3 regions of the Pseudomonas sp. ADAK2 TE3594 genome follow, and region 1 is predicted to be linked to each of the others. Evidence: predicted binding sites of a transcription regulator. Region 1 holds the regulator's gene; each other region holds the start of a gene.
The links. Region 1 encodes FliA, which starts transcription of late flagellar genes. Its sites were predicted from a motif close to CTAAAGTTTNNNNNNNNNNNGCCGNTAA; they were not measured.
Positions count from the first base shown of each region.

Region 2: a site for FliA is predicted at 1,759-1,786, ahead of AB7M22_RS25915 (methyl-accepting chemotaxis protein). Genes of this name have one in related genera too.
Region 3: a site for FliA is predicted at 3,070-3,097, ahead of AB7M22_RS02095 (flagellar protein MotY). Genes of this name have one in related genera too.

Region 1 covers NZ_JBRJGV010000001.1:998,845-1,004,606, reverse strand. Annotated here, with positions in the region: gene AB7M22_RS04480 (chemotaxis protein CheA) at 1-1,468, opposite strand, end outside; gene AB7M22_RS04475 (protein phosphatase CheZ) at 1,522-2,310, opposite strand; gene AB7M22_RS04470 (chemotaxis response regulator CheY) at 2,333-2,704, opposite strand; gene fliA (RNA polymerase sigma factor FliA) at 2,872-3,612, opposite strand; gene fleN (flagellar synthesis regulator FleN) at 3,609-4,439, opposite strand; gene flhF (flagellar biosynthesis protein FlhF) at 4,558-5,762, opposite strand, start outside.
Region 2 covers NZ_JBRJGV010000001.1:5,747,136-5,752,897, forward strand. Annotated here, with positions in the region: gene AB7M22_RS25915 (methyl-accepting chemotaxis protein) at 1-1,651, opposite strand, end outside; gene AB7M22_RS25920 (LysR substrate-binding domain-containing protein) at 1,837-2,757, opposite strand; gene AB7M22_RS25925 (NorM family multidrug efflux MATE transporter) at 2,915-4,312, shown strand; gene AB7M22_RS25930 (putative bifunctional diguanylate cyclase/phosphodiesterase) at 4,416-5,762, opposite strand, start outside.
Region 3 covers NZ_JBRJGV010000001.1:481,084-486,845, reverse strand. Annotated here, with positions in the region: gene AB7M22_RS02105 (hypothetical protein) at 1-608, shown strand, start outside; gene AB7M22_RS02100 (argininosuccinate synthase) at 751-1,968, opposite strand; gene AB7M22_RS02095 (flagellar protein MotY) at 2,098-3,006, opposite strand; gene pyrC (dihydroorotase) at 3,164-4,210, shown strand; gene rnt (ribonuclease T) at 4,207-4,884, shown strand; gene AB7M22_RS02080 (peroxiredoxin) at 5,005-5,607, opposite strand.

The DNA.
Region 1 (5,762 bases):
TCGCTTCGCGCTCAGCCGGTTCTTCAATCCCGTGGTCGACCGAGTTGCGCACCAAGTGGACCAGCGGGTCGGCCAGGGCCTCGACAAGGTTCTTGTCGAGGTCGGTTTCTTCGCCGACCAGCTCCAGGTTGATCTCTTTCTTGAGCTGGCGAGCCAGGTCGCGAACCAGACGCGGGAAGCGCCCGAAGACTTTCTTGATCGGCTGCATACGGGTCTTCATGACCGCGGTCTGCAGGTCGGCCGTGACCACGTCGAGGTTCGACACGGCCTTGGACATCGCTTCGTCGCCGCTGTTGAGGCCCAGACGGACCAGGCGGTTACGCACCAGTACCAACTCGCCGACCATGTTCATGATTTCGTCGAGACGCGCGGTATCGACCCGCACGGTGGTCTCGGCTTCGCTGGCCGGTTTTTCTGGTGGTGGCGCAGACGGGGCACGGGCCGGGGCCGGTGCAGCAGCGGCGGCCGGTTTCGGCGCTTCGGCTTTTGGCTCGGGGGCTTTGGCCACAGGTTTCGCAGCTGGTGCTGGCGCCTTGGCGACAGGAGCAGAAACCACTGCGCCGGTGCCGACCTCGGTGAACTTGCCTTTGCCATGCAATTCGTCGAGCAGCGATTCGAACTCATGATCCGAGATCAGATCGCCGCCGGCCGCTTTAGCGGTTGGCGCAGCCGGAGCTGGTACGGCGGCAATCGCCGACTCCAATGCATCGACGGCAAAGTTGCCTTTACCGTGCAACTGGTCGAGCAGTGCTTCGAACTCGTCGTCGGTAATATCGGAGCTGTCGCCTGCCGCTTTCGGGGCAGCCGGTGCGGCGGGCGCCGCGACTACTGCATCGACGGCGAACTGGCCTTTGCCGTGCAGTTGATCGAGCAACGACTCGAACTCGGCATCGGTGATTTCATCGCTGGCCGAGGCATCGCTGGTCGGCACTGGCGCAGCCGCTGGAGCCTCGGCTTGAGCCTTGACGGCGTTCAGCGAGTCCAGCAGTTGTTCAAATTCGTTATCCGTGATGTCGCCCGATTCTTCAGCGGCAGGTTCTTCCACCACCTCGGCGACCGGTGCCGACTCATCGGCGGTTTGCGGCTCGGCCAGACGGGCCAACGCTGCAAGCAATTCTGGAGTGGCAGCCGTGATCGGGCTGCGTTCGCGGACTTCGCTGAACATGCTGTTCACCGCGTCCAGTGCTTCGAGAACCACGTCCATCAGCTCCGAGTCGACGCGTCGTTCACCCTTGCGCAGGATGTCGAACACGTTCTCGGCGATGTGACAGCACTCCACCAGTTCGTTGAGCTGGAGGAAGCCGGCGCCCCCTTTTACAGTGTGAAAACCGCGAAAAATTGCATTGAGCAAATCCGCATCATCCGGTCGGCTTTCAAGCTCGACCAGCTGTTCGGACAGTTGCTCTAGAATCTCGCCGGCCTCAACCAGGAAATCCTGAAGGATCTCTTCATCGGCGCCGAAGCTCATTAAGGGGGTGCTCCTGAGGTCTAAAAACCTAAAAAACCTAAAATGCTAAAACTCTAAAATCCTAGGCTGGATAACAAATCGTCCACATCGTCCTGACCGGACACAACGTCTTCTCTTTTATCGGCATGAATCTGCGGACCTTCACCCTGAGAGAGATGTTTTTGCGGATCTTTTTCAGCCAGCATCGCATCACGGTCATGTTCGATACCCGCAAAGCGGTCGACCTGACTGGCCATGAGCACGAGCTTGAGCAGATTGCTTTCAACTTCGGTGACCAACTGGGTCACGCGCTTGATCACCTGACCGGTGAGGTCCTGGTAATCCTGGGCCAGGAGAATGTCGTTGAGGTTGCTCGACACGACGCGGTTATCTTCGCTGCTGCGTGTCAGGAAACCGTCGACGCGCCGGGCCAGTTCGCGGAACTCTTCAGCCCCGACTTCGCGACGCATGAACCGTCCCCAATCCGTGCTCAGCGCCTGAGCTTCGTCGCTCAGGCTGTTGATCAGCGGCGTGGCGTTTTCCACCAGGTCCATGGTGCGGTTCGCCGCGGCCTCGGTCAGCTTGACCACATACCCCAAGCGCTCGGTGGCATCCGTGATCTGAGACACTTCCTCGGCTTGCGGCATGTGCGGGTCAATCTGGAAATTGACGATCGCGCTATGCAGCTCGCGGGTGAGCTTGCCTACCTCCTGATACAGGCCGCGGTCACGGGTCTGATTGAGCTCATGGATCAATTGCACCGCATCGCCAAACCTGCCTTTTTCAAGGCTCTCGACCAGTTCGACCGCGTGTTTTTTCAGGGTCGATTCAAAATCGCCCATTGAAGATTCTTTATGCTCCATAGCTCCCCCGTGGCGCAGTCCATCAACCGATGCGTTCGAAAATCTTCTCGATTTTTTCTTTCAACGCCTGGGCCGTGAAGGGTTTGACCACATAGCCATTTACACCGGCCTGGGCCGCTTCGATGATTTGCTCGCGCTTGGCTTCAGCGGTCACCATCAGCACCGGCAGGTGCTTGAGCTTTTCATCGGCGCGCACGTGACGCAGCAGATCGATACCGGTCATGCCAGGCATGTTCCAGTCCGTTACCAGAAAGTCGATGCTCCCACTGTTGAGAACCGGAATGGCAGTGGTGCCATCGTCAGCCTCGACCGTGTTGGTGAACCCAAGGTCACGCAACAGGTTTTTTATGATCCGCCGCATCGTTGAGAAGTCATCAACGATGAGGATTTTCATGTTCTTGTCCAATTCGACCTCCAAGCAGTCTTAAACGCGCCCAGCACCTGGACGCGCCATTTCAATCAATCCGGCAAAGCACTCAATGACTGTCTGGAGCACAACAGATCGAGACCGGCGCAGTTCAACACCACACCAGCTCCATTCGCAGTGTCCCCACACTGCCTTCAGCGCGCTCGCCACTCCCCCAAACGCCCCCGCAAACGGGCCGCGCACTGGCTGTGTAACTGGCTGACCCGCGATTCGCTGACCCCCAGGACCTCACCGATTTCCTTGAGATTCAACTCTTCGTCGTAGTACAGCGCCAACACCAGTCGCTCACGCTCCGGCAAATTGGCAATCGCGTCCGCCAGCGCCGCCTGGAAGCGTTCATCTTCCAGATCGCGTGACGGCTCGAGATGAGCACTGGCGCCATCCTCATGCAGCCCTTCGTGTTCGCCGTCCTGTAACAGATCGTCGAAACTGAATAACCGGCTGCCGAGGGTGTCGTTCAAAATCCCGTAATAATCGTCGAGACTCAATTGGAGTTCGGCCGCAACCTCATGATCTTTAGCGTCACGGCCGGTTTTAGCTTCAATCGAGCGAATCGCGTCGCTGACCATGCGGGTATTGCGGTGAACCGAACGTGGTGCCCAGTCCCCCTTGCGCACTTCATCGAGCATCGCGCCGCGGATTCGTATGCCCGCGTACGTCTCGAAACTCGCGCCTTTGCTGGCGTCATATTTGGTTGATACTTCAAGCAGGCCGATCATCCCGGCCTGGATCAGGTCTTCGACCTGGACACTGGCCGGCAAACGCGCCAGCAAGTGGTAGGCAATGCGTTTGACCAGTGGCGCGTAACGCTCGATCAGCTCGTACTGCGCGTCACGTGCCGACTTCTTGTAGAGGTTGTAGCCACTGGCTGTCATAGGACGGGTCCTGCCGCTTGTTGCACGAGGCGCTCGACGAAAAACTCCAGGTGCCCGCGTGGGTTGGCCGGCAGTGGCCAGGTATCGACCTTCTGCGCAATGGCCTTGAACGCCAGGGCGCACTTGGAACGCGGAAAGGCTTCGTAGACGGCACGCTGCTTCTGCACGGCCTTGCGCACGCTTTCGTCGTAAGGCACCGCACCGACATATTGCAAGGCGACGTCGAGGAAACGATCCGTGACCTTGGTCAACTTGGCGAACAGGTTGCGGCCTTCCTGCGGGCTCTGCGCCATGTTGGCCAAGACACGGAAACGGTTCATGCCGTAGTCGCGGTTCAGCAGTTTGATCAGCGCGTAGGCGTCGGTGATCGAGGTCGGCTCGTCGCACACCACCAGCAAGACTTCTTGCGCTGCGCGGACGAAACTGACCACCGAGTCACCAATGCCCGCAGCGGTGTCGATCACCAATACGTCGAGGTTGTCGCCGATATCGCTGAAGGCCTGGATCAGGCCGGCATGCTGGGCCGGGCTCAGATGAACCATGCTCTGGGTGCCGGATGCGGCCGGGACGATGCGAATACCGCCGGGCCCTTGCAACAGCACATCGCGCAGCTCACAGCGGCCTTCGATCACGTCGGCCAGGGTACGTTTGGGTGTCAGCCCCAGCAGGACGTCAACGTTCGCCAGCCCCAGATCGGCATCCAGCAGCATGACGCGCCGGCCGAGCTCAGCTAGAGCCAGGGACAAGTTCACTGACACGTTAGTCTTCCCGACGCCACCTTTGCCGCCGGTCACCGCGATCACCTGTACGGGATGCATGCTGCCCATGTTATTTTCTTTACCTTGTCTTACTTAGACGGAGGCCACATTACTGGCTGCGCGTTCACCAACTGAACAATGCATGGCAGACCATCGATGTAGGTACAAAAACCGTTCATTAAATACCTCAGCCAACCCGCTTGGTCGGACTGTGGTAAAGGTCAGCGAACATATCAGCCATGGCTTCTTCGCTGGGTTCTTCCTGCATTTGCACGCTAACGGCACGGCTGACCAACTGATGACGACGCGGCAGATGCAAATCATCCGGAATCCGCGGGCCATCGGTCAGGTAAGCCACCGGCAATTCATGACTAATGGCCAGGCTCAACACCTCGCCCAAGCTTGCCGTTTCATCCAGTTTAGTCAGGATGCAGCCGGCAAGGCCGCAACGTTTGTAACTGTGATAAGCGGCAGTTAGAACCTGTTTCTGGCTGGTGGTTGCCAAGACCAGATAATTTTTTGATTTGATGCCGCGTCCGGCCAGGCTTTCGAGCTGCATACGCAGTGCCGGATCGCTGGCCTGCAAGCCGGCGGTATCGATCAGCACCACGCGTTTGCGCAGCAAAGGCTCCAGTGCCTGCACCAAGGATTGGCCCGGATCGACGTGGGTGACCGACACGTTGAGGATCCGGCCGAGGGTCTTGAGCTGCTCCTGAGCGCCGATGCGATAGCTGTCCATGCTCACCAGCGCGATGTTCTGCGCGCCGTACTTGAGCACGTAACGAGCCGCCAGCTTGGCCAGCGTGGTGGTCTTGCCCATGCCAGCCGGGCCGACCATGGCAATCACGCCGCCCTCTTCCAGTGGCTCGACTTCCGGGGTGGTGATCATCCGCGCCAGATGCGCGAGCAACATGCGCCAGGCCTGACGGGGTTCTTCGATGTCGGTAATCAGCGCCAGCAGATCGCGCGACAACGGGCCGGACAGGCCGATGCGTTGCAAGCGACGCCAGAGGTTGGCCTGGGCCGGACGACTGCCTTGCAGCTGATTCCAGGCCAGCGAGCCAAGTTGCACTTCCATCAGTTCACGCAGGCTGTTGAGCTCGAAACGCATCGAGTCGAACGCACGCGGGTCGACGCCGGTCGCCGCGGCAGGCGCAGGTGCCGGGCGCCGAGGCTCGGCCAGCGTCGGCTCGATCAGCGGCTCGGCGGCGGTCAACGGCAGGCCGGCGAACAACTGACGATTGGTGCTCTTATCGCTCTCGCCATCGCCACGCAGGCTCAGTTCGGCCTGGGCGGTGACGATCCGCGACTGGGTCTTGCGCAGCTCGTCCTCGAGTTCCATGTTCGGAACACGCGGGGCCAGCGCCGACAATTTGTAATCCAGGGCAGCCG
Region 2 (5,762 bases), 4.7 Mb from region 1:
TTTGAATCATCCCGGAAATTTCGTCAGTGGCCTGACGGGTACGTGAGGCCAGGTTGCGCACCTCATCAGCGACCACCGCAAATCCACGGCCCTGCTCACCGGCGCGGGCGGCTTCGATGGCGGCGTTGAGCGCCAGCAAATTGGTTTGCTCGGCGATCGCGGTAATCACCCCGACAATGCCGCCGATTTCCTGGGAGCGCTGCCCCAAGGTATTGATCACCGTTGCGGTGCTGTTCAGTGCACCGGCGATTTGCTCCAGGGACGAGGACGCTTCGTCCATCGACGTACGACCGATCTGGGTTTGCTGTGCGTTTTCCTGCGCCAGACGCTGGGTGTTGCCCATGTTGTCGGCGATGTTCAGCGAGGTGGCGCTGAATTCTTCTACGGCGCCGGCCATGCTGGTGATTTCGCCGGACTGCTGTTCCATCCCTTCATAGGCGCCACCGGACAAACCGGATAACGCCTGGGCACGGCTGTTGACCTCTCCCGACGCTCGGCGGATGTGCTCGACCATGGTCGACAGGGCCTGGCTCATCTGGTTGAAGGCGCGGGCAAGTTGGCCGATTTCGTCATTACTCGACACGTTCAGGCGAACACTCAAATCCCCAGCGCCCAAGGCTTCGGCTTGATGCACCAGATCACCCAGTGGCGCCAGCTTGCTGCGCAGCAACCAGACCGCCGCACCGACCGCCAATAACATCGCCAGCAGGCTGCCGATCGCCAATTGAATGCCGACGCTCCAGGTCACCGCGCGGATTTCGGTTTTCGGCATGCTCGCCACCACCGACCACGGCCCGCCTTCGAACGGCACGGCAACACTGTAAAAGTCTTGCGACTTGTCGCTCCAGAAGTCGCCTTTGCCCGGTGTCTTGGCCAGACCGACGATGCTCGGGACCGCCTGATCCAGCGCTTGCACACCGGCAATCGGCACCAGCCATTTGTTCTGCTCATCCAGCAGTGCCAAGGAGCCGGTCTGGCCGATACGGAAGCGTTTGAGGTTGGCGAACTGTGCGTTCTGCGCGTCGGTGTAATCGAATCCTACGTACAACACGGCAATGACCTTACCGCTGCTGTCACGTACGGGGGTGTACTGCGACATGTAGAAGCGTTCAAAAAGCAAAGCTCGACCCAGGTAGCTCTGCCCCGCCATCAAACGGGCGTAAGCCGGGTTTGCGTGGTCGAGCAGAGTGCCAATGGCACGGCTGCCGTCTTGTTTGGTGACATTCGTGCTGACCCGAATGAATTCTTCACCGCTGCGAACGAACACGGTCGCGACGCCTGCAGTCATCTGCTTGAACTCGTCAACTATCTTGAAGTTGTTGTTCAGCACTTCACTCCCCAAACGCAGCCCGGGAGTCTGAGTGCCCGCCACGGCTACCGGTTCGTCCGGATGCACGCTCAGGCCAGTACTGAATCGCTGCTCGAACAGGCCGGCCAGGCGCTGGGTGCTTTCACGCAAGGTGCCGTGAAAGGTGCTCAGCTGATCGGCAAGCAAGCGGGCCTCGCTGGCCAGGTGTTCTTCGCGAGTGGCGAGGTTGGCGGTGTCCAGCGAGCGCAGGGCGAACACGGTACTGCCGCTGATGACAATCGCCAGTATCACGGCAAGCGCAAGACCCAGCTGTGAGGCAATCCGAGCACGAGGTTGAGACATGACAGCTCCTGACCCAGTGGCCGGATCAATCTGATCCCATCGCACACTCGGCAAAATTTCTGATTGTGGGGAAAACATGGAACCTGAACGAAGGTCCCATCAGCAGATTTTCGGCGGCAAAGCTGAATACTTGAGTAATTAACGGGGATATGGCTCAAGGCCGCCATTGCGGCGGCTCTATCGATTCAGCCCAAGCGTTCGACATCCGGTAATTCCATGGCCCGGACTTCGCCTTGCAGGAAATCGCTGAGGCGGCGCAAACGTTCGCCGCCGGGGCGGGTTTTCGGCCAGACCAGGTAATAATTCTCACCACTGGCGACGGCCGTCGGCCACGGCAAACTCAGACGTCCCTGTGCAACATCCTCCGCCACCATCAGCAAATCGCCCATGGACACGCCGTAACCCCGGGCAGCGGCGATCATGCCCAGCTCCAGCGTGTCGAACACCTGCCCACCCTTGAGCGAGACTTGATCGGTCAGGCCCATGCGCTCCAGCCAGTTGCGCCAGTCACGGCGGTCCGGCGTCGGGTGCAGCAGTTCGGTACTGGCCAGGCGCGCAACGTCCCACGGCTGATCCTTCAGAAGATTCGGCGCCCCCACCGGAATCAGCTCTTCGGGGAACAGGAAAGTCGCCTCCCAGTCCGGTGGAAAATGTCCGTTGCTGAGGATGACAGCGCAGTCAAAGGGCTCATGGTTGAAGTCCACCGTATCGATGTCCATCCAGGCGCTGGTCAATTGCACCTCGTTGCCCGGGCGCAAGTGTCGAAAACGGCTGAGCCGCGCCAACAGCCAGCGCATGGTCAGGGTCGATGGGGCTTTCATGCGCAGGATGTCGTCTTCGGCACGCAAGGTATTGCAGGCCCGCTCGAGGGCGGTGAAGCCTTCACGAATGCCGGGCAGGATCAGCCGCGCCGATTCGGTCAGTTGCAGGTTGCGCCCGCTGCGATGAAACAGCCGACAGGCGAAATGCTCTTCGAGCGTACGAATGTGCCGACTGACTGCACTTTGCGTGATCGACAGTTCTTCGGCCGCGCGAGTAAACGAGCTATGCCGCGCCGCCGCTTCGAATGCTCGAAGGGCGTACAAGGGAGGAAGACGACGGGACATCAGGAAGGCTCCTATAGCGCGATGGAACCAACTTATCAGAAACTCCCCAGCATGAGTTTTAATCATGCCACCCATCCTTTTTATCCCTTTGTGCAAACCCCGCAGAGCGCCGAGAATCGACGCTTCCTGTTATCTCTGACAATCGAGCGTGATGACCATGCAGCATCCAGCGCGTATTGAACTCTGGGCCATCCTGCGGCTGGCGGGGCCGTTGATTGCCTCGCAGTTGGCGCACATGTTGATGGTCCTTACCGACACCTTGATGATGGCGCGCCTGAGCCCCGAAGCGCTGGCCGGTGGCGGCCTGGGCGCGGCGACGTACTCGTTCGTATCGATCTTCTGCATCGGCGTGATCGCCGCCGTCGGCACCCTGGTGGCGATCCGTCAGGGCGCGGGCGACATCATCGGCGCGGCGCGGCTGACCCAGGCCGGATTGTGGCTGGCCTGGTTGATGGCGCTGGTGGCGGGTTTGCTGCTGTGGAACCTCAAACCGGTGTTGTTGCTGTTCGGCCAGACCGAAACCAACGTCCAGGCTGCCGGCCAGTTTCTGTTGATTCTGCCATTCGCCCTGCCCGGCTACCTGAGCTTCATGGCGTTGCGCGGTTTCACTAGCGCCATCGGCCGGGCGACACCGGTAATGGTCATCAGCCTCGCCGGCACTGTGGCCAATTTCCTGCTCAACTATGCGTTGATCACCGGCATGTTCGGCCTACCGAAAATGGGCCTGGTGGGCATCGGCCTGGTCACGGCGATCGTTGCCAACCTCATGGCGCTGGCGCTCGCGCTGCATATTCGTCGGCATCCGGCTTACGACGCGTATCCATTACGCCAGGGGCTGTCGCGGCCCAACCGTCAGTACTTGAAGGAATTATGGCGCCTGGGCCTGCCGATAGGCGGCACCTATGCGGTGGAAGTCGGCCTGTTTGCCTTCGCCGCGCTGTGCATGGGCACCATGGGCAGTACGCAACTGGCGGCGCACCAGATCGCCCTGCAAATCGTCTCGGTGGCGTTCATGGTTCCGGCGGGGCTTTCCTACGCGATCACCATGCGCATCGGTCAGCATTACGGCGCCGGGCAATTGCTCGATGCGCGGCTGGCCGGACGGGTCGGGATCGCCTTCGGCGCCGCGTCGATGCTGGGGTTTGCCATGGTTTTCTGGTTGCTGCCGCATCAGTTGATCGGCTTGTTTCTGGACCACAACGATCCGGCGTTCCGCGAAGTCATCAACCTGGCCGTGAGCCTGTTGGCGGTGGCGGCGTGGTTCGAGCTGTTCGATGGCACACAAACCATCGCCATGGGCTGCATCCGCGGGCTCAAGGATGCCAAGACCACATTCCTGGTGGGTTTGGGTTGCTATTGGCTGATCGGTGCGCCGGCCGCGTGGTGGATGGCCTTCCATTTGAACTGGGGGCCAACGGGGGTCTGGTGGGGTTTGGCGCTGGGGCTGGCGTGTGCGGCGGTGAGCCTGACGCTGGCGTTTGAATGGAAGATGAAGCGGATGATCAGACGCGAGCCGGCGTCAGAGCAGAATTTCCAGGTCGCGCAGCCAGATTGAGATCCCTGTAGGAGCGAAGCTTGCCCGCGAATGGCATCACGCGGTGTATCAGAGACACCGCGTGATGCCATTCGCGGGCAAGCCTCGCTCCTACGGTACGTCGTTAAGCGAGCACAACCTGCTGACTGGAACCCAAGGTCAAATACTCAACCAGTTCCGCCAACGGCAACGGCTTGCTGATCAGATACCCCTGCACCTGATCGCAACCAAAGCCGCGCAACAAATCCAGCTGCTCTGGTGTTTCCACGCCTTCGGCGACCACTTCGAGGTTGAGGTTGTGTGCCAGGTTGATCATCGCGTGCACCAGTTTGCGATTTTCTTCCCGCTCTTCCATGCCGCCGACAAAGCTCTTGTCGACCTTCAACAAGGCAATCGGCAGGCTGTTGAGGTGCACGAACGAAGAGAACCCGGTGCCGAAATCGTCCAGCGAGAAGCGCACGCCCAAACGCCCGAGGGCGTCCATGGTCTGCTTGACCAGATCGCTACGACGCATCACCGCGGTTTCGGTCAGTTCAAATTCCAGCCATTGCGCCTCGACGCCACGCTCGGCAATCAGCCGGCTCAGGGTCGACAGTAATTGGCTGTCCTGAAACTGCCGGAACGACAGGTTGATCGCCATGTGCAGCGCAGGCAGACCTCGTTCGCGCAACGCCTGCATGTCCCGCAAGGCCCGGGAAATCACCCAGTAACCCAGCGGCACAATCAAACCGCTTTGCTCGGCCAGCGGCACGAATTCGCTGGGGGGCAGCAAGCCGCGTTCGCCATGACGCCAGCGCACCAACGCTTCGAGGCCGACGATCTGGCCGTCCTCAAGGTTCAGGCGAGGCTGGTAATGCAACTCCAGCTCATCGCGGCGCAAGGCCCGGCGCAGTTCGCTTTCGAGGTCGGCGATGCTGCGGGCATTGCGATTGATCCGTTCGTTGAAAATGTGAAAGGTACAGCCCTGAGTACTCTTGGCTTGCTGCATGGCGATGTGCGCGTGCCACATCAATGGGTCGGCGCCGGCCTGCGCTCGTGCATGAGCGATGCCGAGGCTGGAACCGATCAACAGGCTTTCGCCATCGACCCAATAGGGTTCGGACAGGGCTTCGGTAATGCGTTCGGCCATCCATTCGGCGCGCTGAGGGGCGCGGCGAGTATCGATCAACAGGGCGAATTCATCGCTGCCCAGCCGCGCCAGTTGATCGCTGGCCTCCAGTTGGCTTTTCAGCCGCGAGACCACTTGCAGGATCAACCGATCGCCAGCCTGATGGCCGAGGGCGTCGTTGGCGTGTCGAAAGTTGTCGAGATCAAGGTGACCGAGGGCCAGGCCGCGGCCTTCGTTGTCGGCCAGGCGCGCCGCCAGCAAGGTCTGGAAACCCTGACGGTTGGCGATACCGGTCAACGGATCCTGCTCGGCCAGGCGCTGCAAAGTGTTTTCCAGCACGCCGCGTTCACGCACATGGCGCAG
Region 3 (5,762 bases), 520 kb from region 1:
TGATAAAACTCAAAAAAAGAATCACCAACCCCATGACAATCATTGCAATATTTGCAGCACTGTCTGAAACATCGGCCGCCGTGTCCCTCCCCTTTCTCGACAACAAGGATAGAGAACTCTATGTCTGGTTTCTGATTAGTTTCCCCTTTTATTTACTTTTTCTTTTTTTCGTCACACTCAATTTCAACTATCGATCGCTTTACGCGCCCTCCGATTTCGAAAAAGAGGAACACTTCATGACGGTCATGGGCAACGTTAATCGGTCAGGAAACGACCCGGCACCGCATGAAAGCTCGACCCGGCACCACGTACGCCTGCCCCAGCACTTGAAAGACCTGCATATCATTGATGCACGGTGGATGAACAACAAAATGGCATTCAGCGCCTTGGTGGAGAACATCCAGCAAGCACAGGAAAATCCTGCTCAGATGATCGTATTTCTCACCTGTGCCGAGTCGGAGACGTTGCTGAAGGAAAGTGCACTCAGGCATTCAAAGCACACCAAGAAACGCAACGGTGCGACGTTCTGCATTGCTTACAATTTGAATTCACACGAGCTGACGATGATTGGTCAAAATCTTTACAGGCACGCAGCAGCCAGCTCTTGAAGAGCCATTGGAGAAAGAAGCGAAGAAAGGTATTAACAAAGGCAAGAAGAAAAGCTGAATACGCAGTGTACGACAGGGTATCCCTCTTTCAGATATGTGGCCTCATCAACGAGGCCACACATCCTTTACCGACTCAAAGATCTCAGAAAAGCTTCCGACCTTTGTTCGCCGCGATGCGCATGCGCAAGGCATTGAGCTTGATGAAGCCCGCCGCATCGGCCTGGTTGTAGGCGCCGCCATCTTCCTCGAAGGTCGCGATGTTGGCGTCGAACAACGACTCGTCGGACTTGCGGCCGGTGACGATCACGTTGCCCTTGTACAGCTTCAGGCGCACTACGCCGTTCACGTGGGCCTGGGAAGCATCGATCATCTGTTGCAGCATCAGACGCTCAGGGCTCCACCAGTAACCGGTGTAGATCAAGCTGGCGTATTTAGGCATCAGCTCGTCTTTGAGGTGAGCCACTTCGCGGTCCAGAGTGATCGATTCGATCGCACGGTGAGCGCGCAGCATGATGGTGCCGCCCGGGGTCTCGTAGCATCCGCGGGACTTCATACCGACGTAGCGGTTTTCGACGATGTCCAGACGGCCGATACCGTGTTCGCCACCGATCCGGTTCAGGGTCGCCAGCACGGTGGCCGGAGTCATTTCGACACCGTCCAGTGCGACGATGTCGCCGTTGCGGTAGGTCAGTTCCAGGTACTGTGCTTTATCAGGAGCCTTCTCCGGGGAGACGGTCCAGCGCCACATGTCTTCTTCGTGCTCGGTCCAGGTGTCTTCCAGCACGCCGCCTTCATAGGAGATGTGCAGCAGGTTGGCATCCATCGAATACGGGGATTTTTTCTTGCCGTGACGCTCGATCGGGATGTTGTGCTTTTCAGCATAATCCATCAGCTTTTCACGGGAGAGCAGGTCCCATTCGCGCCAAGGAGCAATCACTTTCACGCCTGGCTTCAAGGCGTAGGCGCCCAGTTCGAAACGAACCTGGTCGTTGCCCTTGCCGGTCGCGCCGTGGGAAATGGCGTCAGCGCCGGTTTCGTTGGCGATTTCGATCAAGCGCTTGGCGATCAACGGACGAGCGATGGAAGTACCCAGCAGGTACTCGCCTTCATAAACGGTGTTGGCGCGGAACATCGGGAACACGAAATCGCGCACGAATTCTTCGCGCAGATCGTCGATGTAGATTTCTTTTACGCCCATGGCCTGTGCCTTGGCGCGGGCCGGTTCGACCTCTTCGCCCTGACCCAGGTCAGCGGTGAAGGTCACTACTTCACAGTTATAAGTATCCTGCAGCCACTTGAGGATCACCGAAGTGTCCAGGCCGCCGGAATACGCCAGAACGACCTTGTTTACGTCCGCCATGCCATCACTCCACGGGGTTCTACGGAAAGCCGTCAAGTCTACCGCTCATGCAGGATAATTTACAGAGGCGCGACAGCTTATGACGACGAAGCGACAGATTATGTCGAGCGAGCGACGATTTCAGCAGGTTCAGGAGGTCTTCGCGCTGCCCGCGGAAGCGGTGGCTTGAGGCGCCGGTTGCTCGGTCGGCGCGACCCGTTCAAGACGTACGGCAACCCGGCGGTTTTTCGCCCGATTGGCGGCATTGGTGTTCGGCGCCAGAGGATAGCGCTCACCGTGAAAACGCAGGGTGATCTGCGATTCCTGAATACCATTGGCCTTGAAGAAATCCATCACGGCCAACGCCCTGCGTCGCGACAGTTCGCGGTTGGTCAGGCGGTTGCCGCTGTTGTCGGAATGGCCGTCGAGTTCAATGTGGTTGACCGTCGGATCGGCTTTCATGAACTCCAGCATGACCTGCAAATGGGCCTTGGCTTGGGCGTCGAGATCGATGCCCTCCCCCGGAAAGCCGACTTCGGATTGCTTCACCTGTTCAAAATTCTGCGGCAGCAACTTGGCCACACAACCCTGATAGTCACTGTAGGCCTTGCTGAATTTGACCGGCAGCAGGCGGACTTCAGATACCCGACCGTCCCCCGAGGAGTGTCGAACGACCGGGCTGCGACCGTCCATCAACCCACTGATCAGGCGCCCGGCCTGAACTTGCGAGCTGTTGAACAGCACGTTGCCACTGCCGATTCGCACCGAGCCCAGGTTGATGTCGCCACGCCCCGGCTGCCATGGTGCAGCGGCCGCCAGCAAGGTCGCGGAACCGCCACCGATCATCGAGTTGTAGGCCTTCAGACGAAATGTCGCCTGCTCGCCAGCGCGACGCACGAACTCCCCCGAACCGAAATCGGTGATGGGTTGAGTCAGGCGGCATTCGAACTTGTCACCTTCGACCGTCCACTCGATGCTCTCCAGACGGGTCTGGAAAGTGAGCGCCATCGCGGGAAGGCTGGCAAACACACTGAGCAAGGCTAAATAACGCTGGCGCACGGGAGGCTCCACTGGCTTCTGCAACAAAAAGACCGACACACATATTTACGGCGTACCTGTTGGATATCGGAAGCTTGCCGCAAAACTTGATAGCGAGTGCCTGCAAGAGTCTTTTCCGGTAGCATTCCCCTGAGTTTGACCCGCCTGGAATCCCCTCATGTCCGACCGCCTGACCCTGCTGCGTCCCGACGACTGGCATATTCATCTTCGCGATGGTGCTGTGTTGACCAATACCGTTGCGGATGTCGCGCGCACCTTTGGTCGCGCCATCATCATGCCCAACCTGGTACCTCCGGTGCGTAACGCCGCTGAAGCCGACGGCTATCGCCAGCGGATTCTCGCTGCACGCCCGGCCGGCAGTCGCTTCGAACCGTTGATGGTGCTGTACCTGACCGACCGCACACAGCCCGAAGAAATTCGCGAGGCCAAGGCCAGCGGTTTCATTCACGCCGCCAAGCTGTACCCGGCCGGCGCGACCACCAACTCGGATTCTGGCGTCACCAGCATCGACAAGATTTTCCCCGCACTCGAGGCCATGGCTGAAGTCGGGATGCCCTTGTTGGTTCACGGTGAAGTCACCCGTGGCGATGTCGACGTGTTCGATCGCGAAAAAATCTTCATCGATGAGCACATGCGTCGAGTGGTCGAGCGTTTCCCGACCCTCAAAGTGGTGTTTGAACACATCACCACCGCTGACGCCGTGCAGTTCGTCAACGAGGCTTCGGCCAACGTTGGCGCAACCATCACCGCGCACCACCTGCTGTACAACCGCAACCACATGCTGGTGGGCGGGATTCGGCCGCACTTCTACTGCCTGCCGATCCTCAAGCGTAATACCCACCAGGAAGCCCTGCTCGACGCCGCTACCAGCGGCAGCGACAAGTTCTTCCTCGGCACAGACTCGGCGCCCCATGCCCAGCACGCCAAAGAAGCGGCTTGCGGTTGTGCCGGTTGCTACACCGCTTATGCCGCGATCGAGATGTATGCCGAAGCCTTTGAACAGCGCAACGCGCTGGACAAGCTCGAAGCCTTCGCCAGCCTCAATGGCCCGCGTTTCTACGGCCTGCCGGCGAACACCGATCGCATCACCCTGGTCCGCGATGAGTGGACCGCCCCAACCAGCCTGCCGTTTGGCGAGCTGACTGTAATCCCGCTGCGCGCCGGTGAAAAACTGCGCTGGCGCCTGCTGGAGGAACACGCGTGAGTGAAGACCATTTCGACGACGAACAGGACGGTAATGGCGGCGGAGGCGGTTCCCGCCATCCAATGGCAGCCAGGTTCCGTGGTTACCTGCCGGTCGTTGTCGACGTAGAAACCGGTGGTTTCAACTCGGCCACCGATGCCCTGCTGGAAATCGCCGCCACCGTGATCGGCATGGATGAAAAAGGCTTTGTGTACCCTGAGCACACCTATTTCTTCCGGGTCGAGCCTTTCGAAGGCGCGAACATCGAAGCGGCAGCCCTGGAATTCACCGGGATCAAGCTCGATCACCCGCTTCGCATGGCGGTGAGTGAAGAAGCGGCCCTGACCGATATCTTCCGCGGTGTGCGCAAGGCTCTGAAGGCCAACGGTTGCAAACGGGCGATTCTGGTCGGGCACAACAGCAGCTTCGACCTGGGCTTCCTCAACGCCGCTGTCGCGCGCCTGGACATGAAACGCAACCCGTTTCACCCGTTCTCCAGTTTCGACACGGCGACTCTCGCCGGTCTGGCCTACGGTCAAACCGTATTGGCCAAGGCCTGCCAGGCAGCCGATATCGACTTCGACGGTCGCGAGGCCCACTCGGCCCGCTACGACACCGAGAAGACGGCTGATCTGTTCTGCGGCATCGTCAATCGCTGGAAACAAATGGGCGGCTGGGAAGACTACAACGACTGATCCGTCACTGATCTGTGGCGAGAGAGCTTGCTCTTATCGCCACAAGTGAACAGCCTGGGTTTATCCCGCCCATAAAAAAACCGGCCTTGGCAGCCGGTTTTTTTATGCCTCGAACGTGCCTTACAGCGCAGCAGCGTTCTCGGTCAGGTAAGCCGCAACACCTTCGGTGGAAGCGGTCATGCCTTTGTCGCCTTTTTTCCAGTTGGCAGGGCAAACTTCGCCGTGCTCTTCGTGGAATTGCAGAGCGTCGACCAGACGGATCAGCTCTTCGATGTTACGGCCCAGCGGCAGGTCGTTGATGATCTGCGAGCGGACAACGCCCTTGTCGTCGATCAGGAACGCGCCACGGAAAGCCACGCCGCCTTCGGACTCAACGTCGTAGGCCTTGGCGATTTCGTGCTTCAGGTCGGCCGCCATGGTGTAGCGAACTTCGCCGATGCCACCATTGTTGACCGGGGTGTTGCGCCAGGCGTTGTGGGTGAAGTGCGAGTCGATCGAAACGGCTACCACTTCCACGTTGCGTGCCTTGAAGTCAGACATGCGGTTGTCCAGAGCGATCAGCTCGGACGGGCAAACGAAGGTGAAGTCCAGTGGGTAGAAGAACACCAGGCCGTATTTGCCTTTGATGGCCGAGGACAGGGTGAAGCTGTCTACGATTTCGCCATTGCCGAGTACGGCCGGTACGGTGAAGTCAGGGGCTTGTTTGCCTACGAGTACGCTCATTGGATATCTCCTGGTGTAATAACGGTGAAGTACAGGGTTCGTATCAGCCTGCCACCCTCAGGCGACAGCCCTGTGACACGATCCCCCTTCGCAAAAGGCCGACCATCATACACCGCGTTTTTGACCTGTCCTCAACGGTTTTTTCTGCCAAGTGA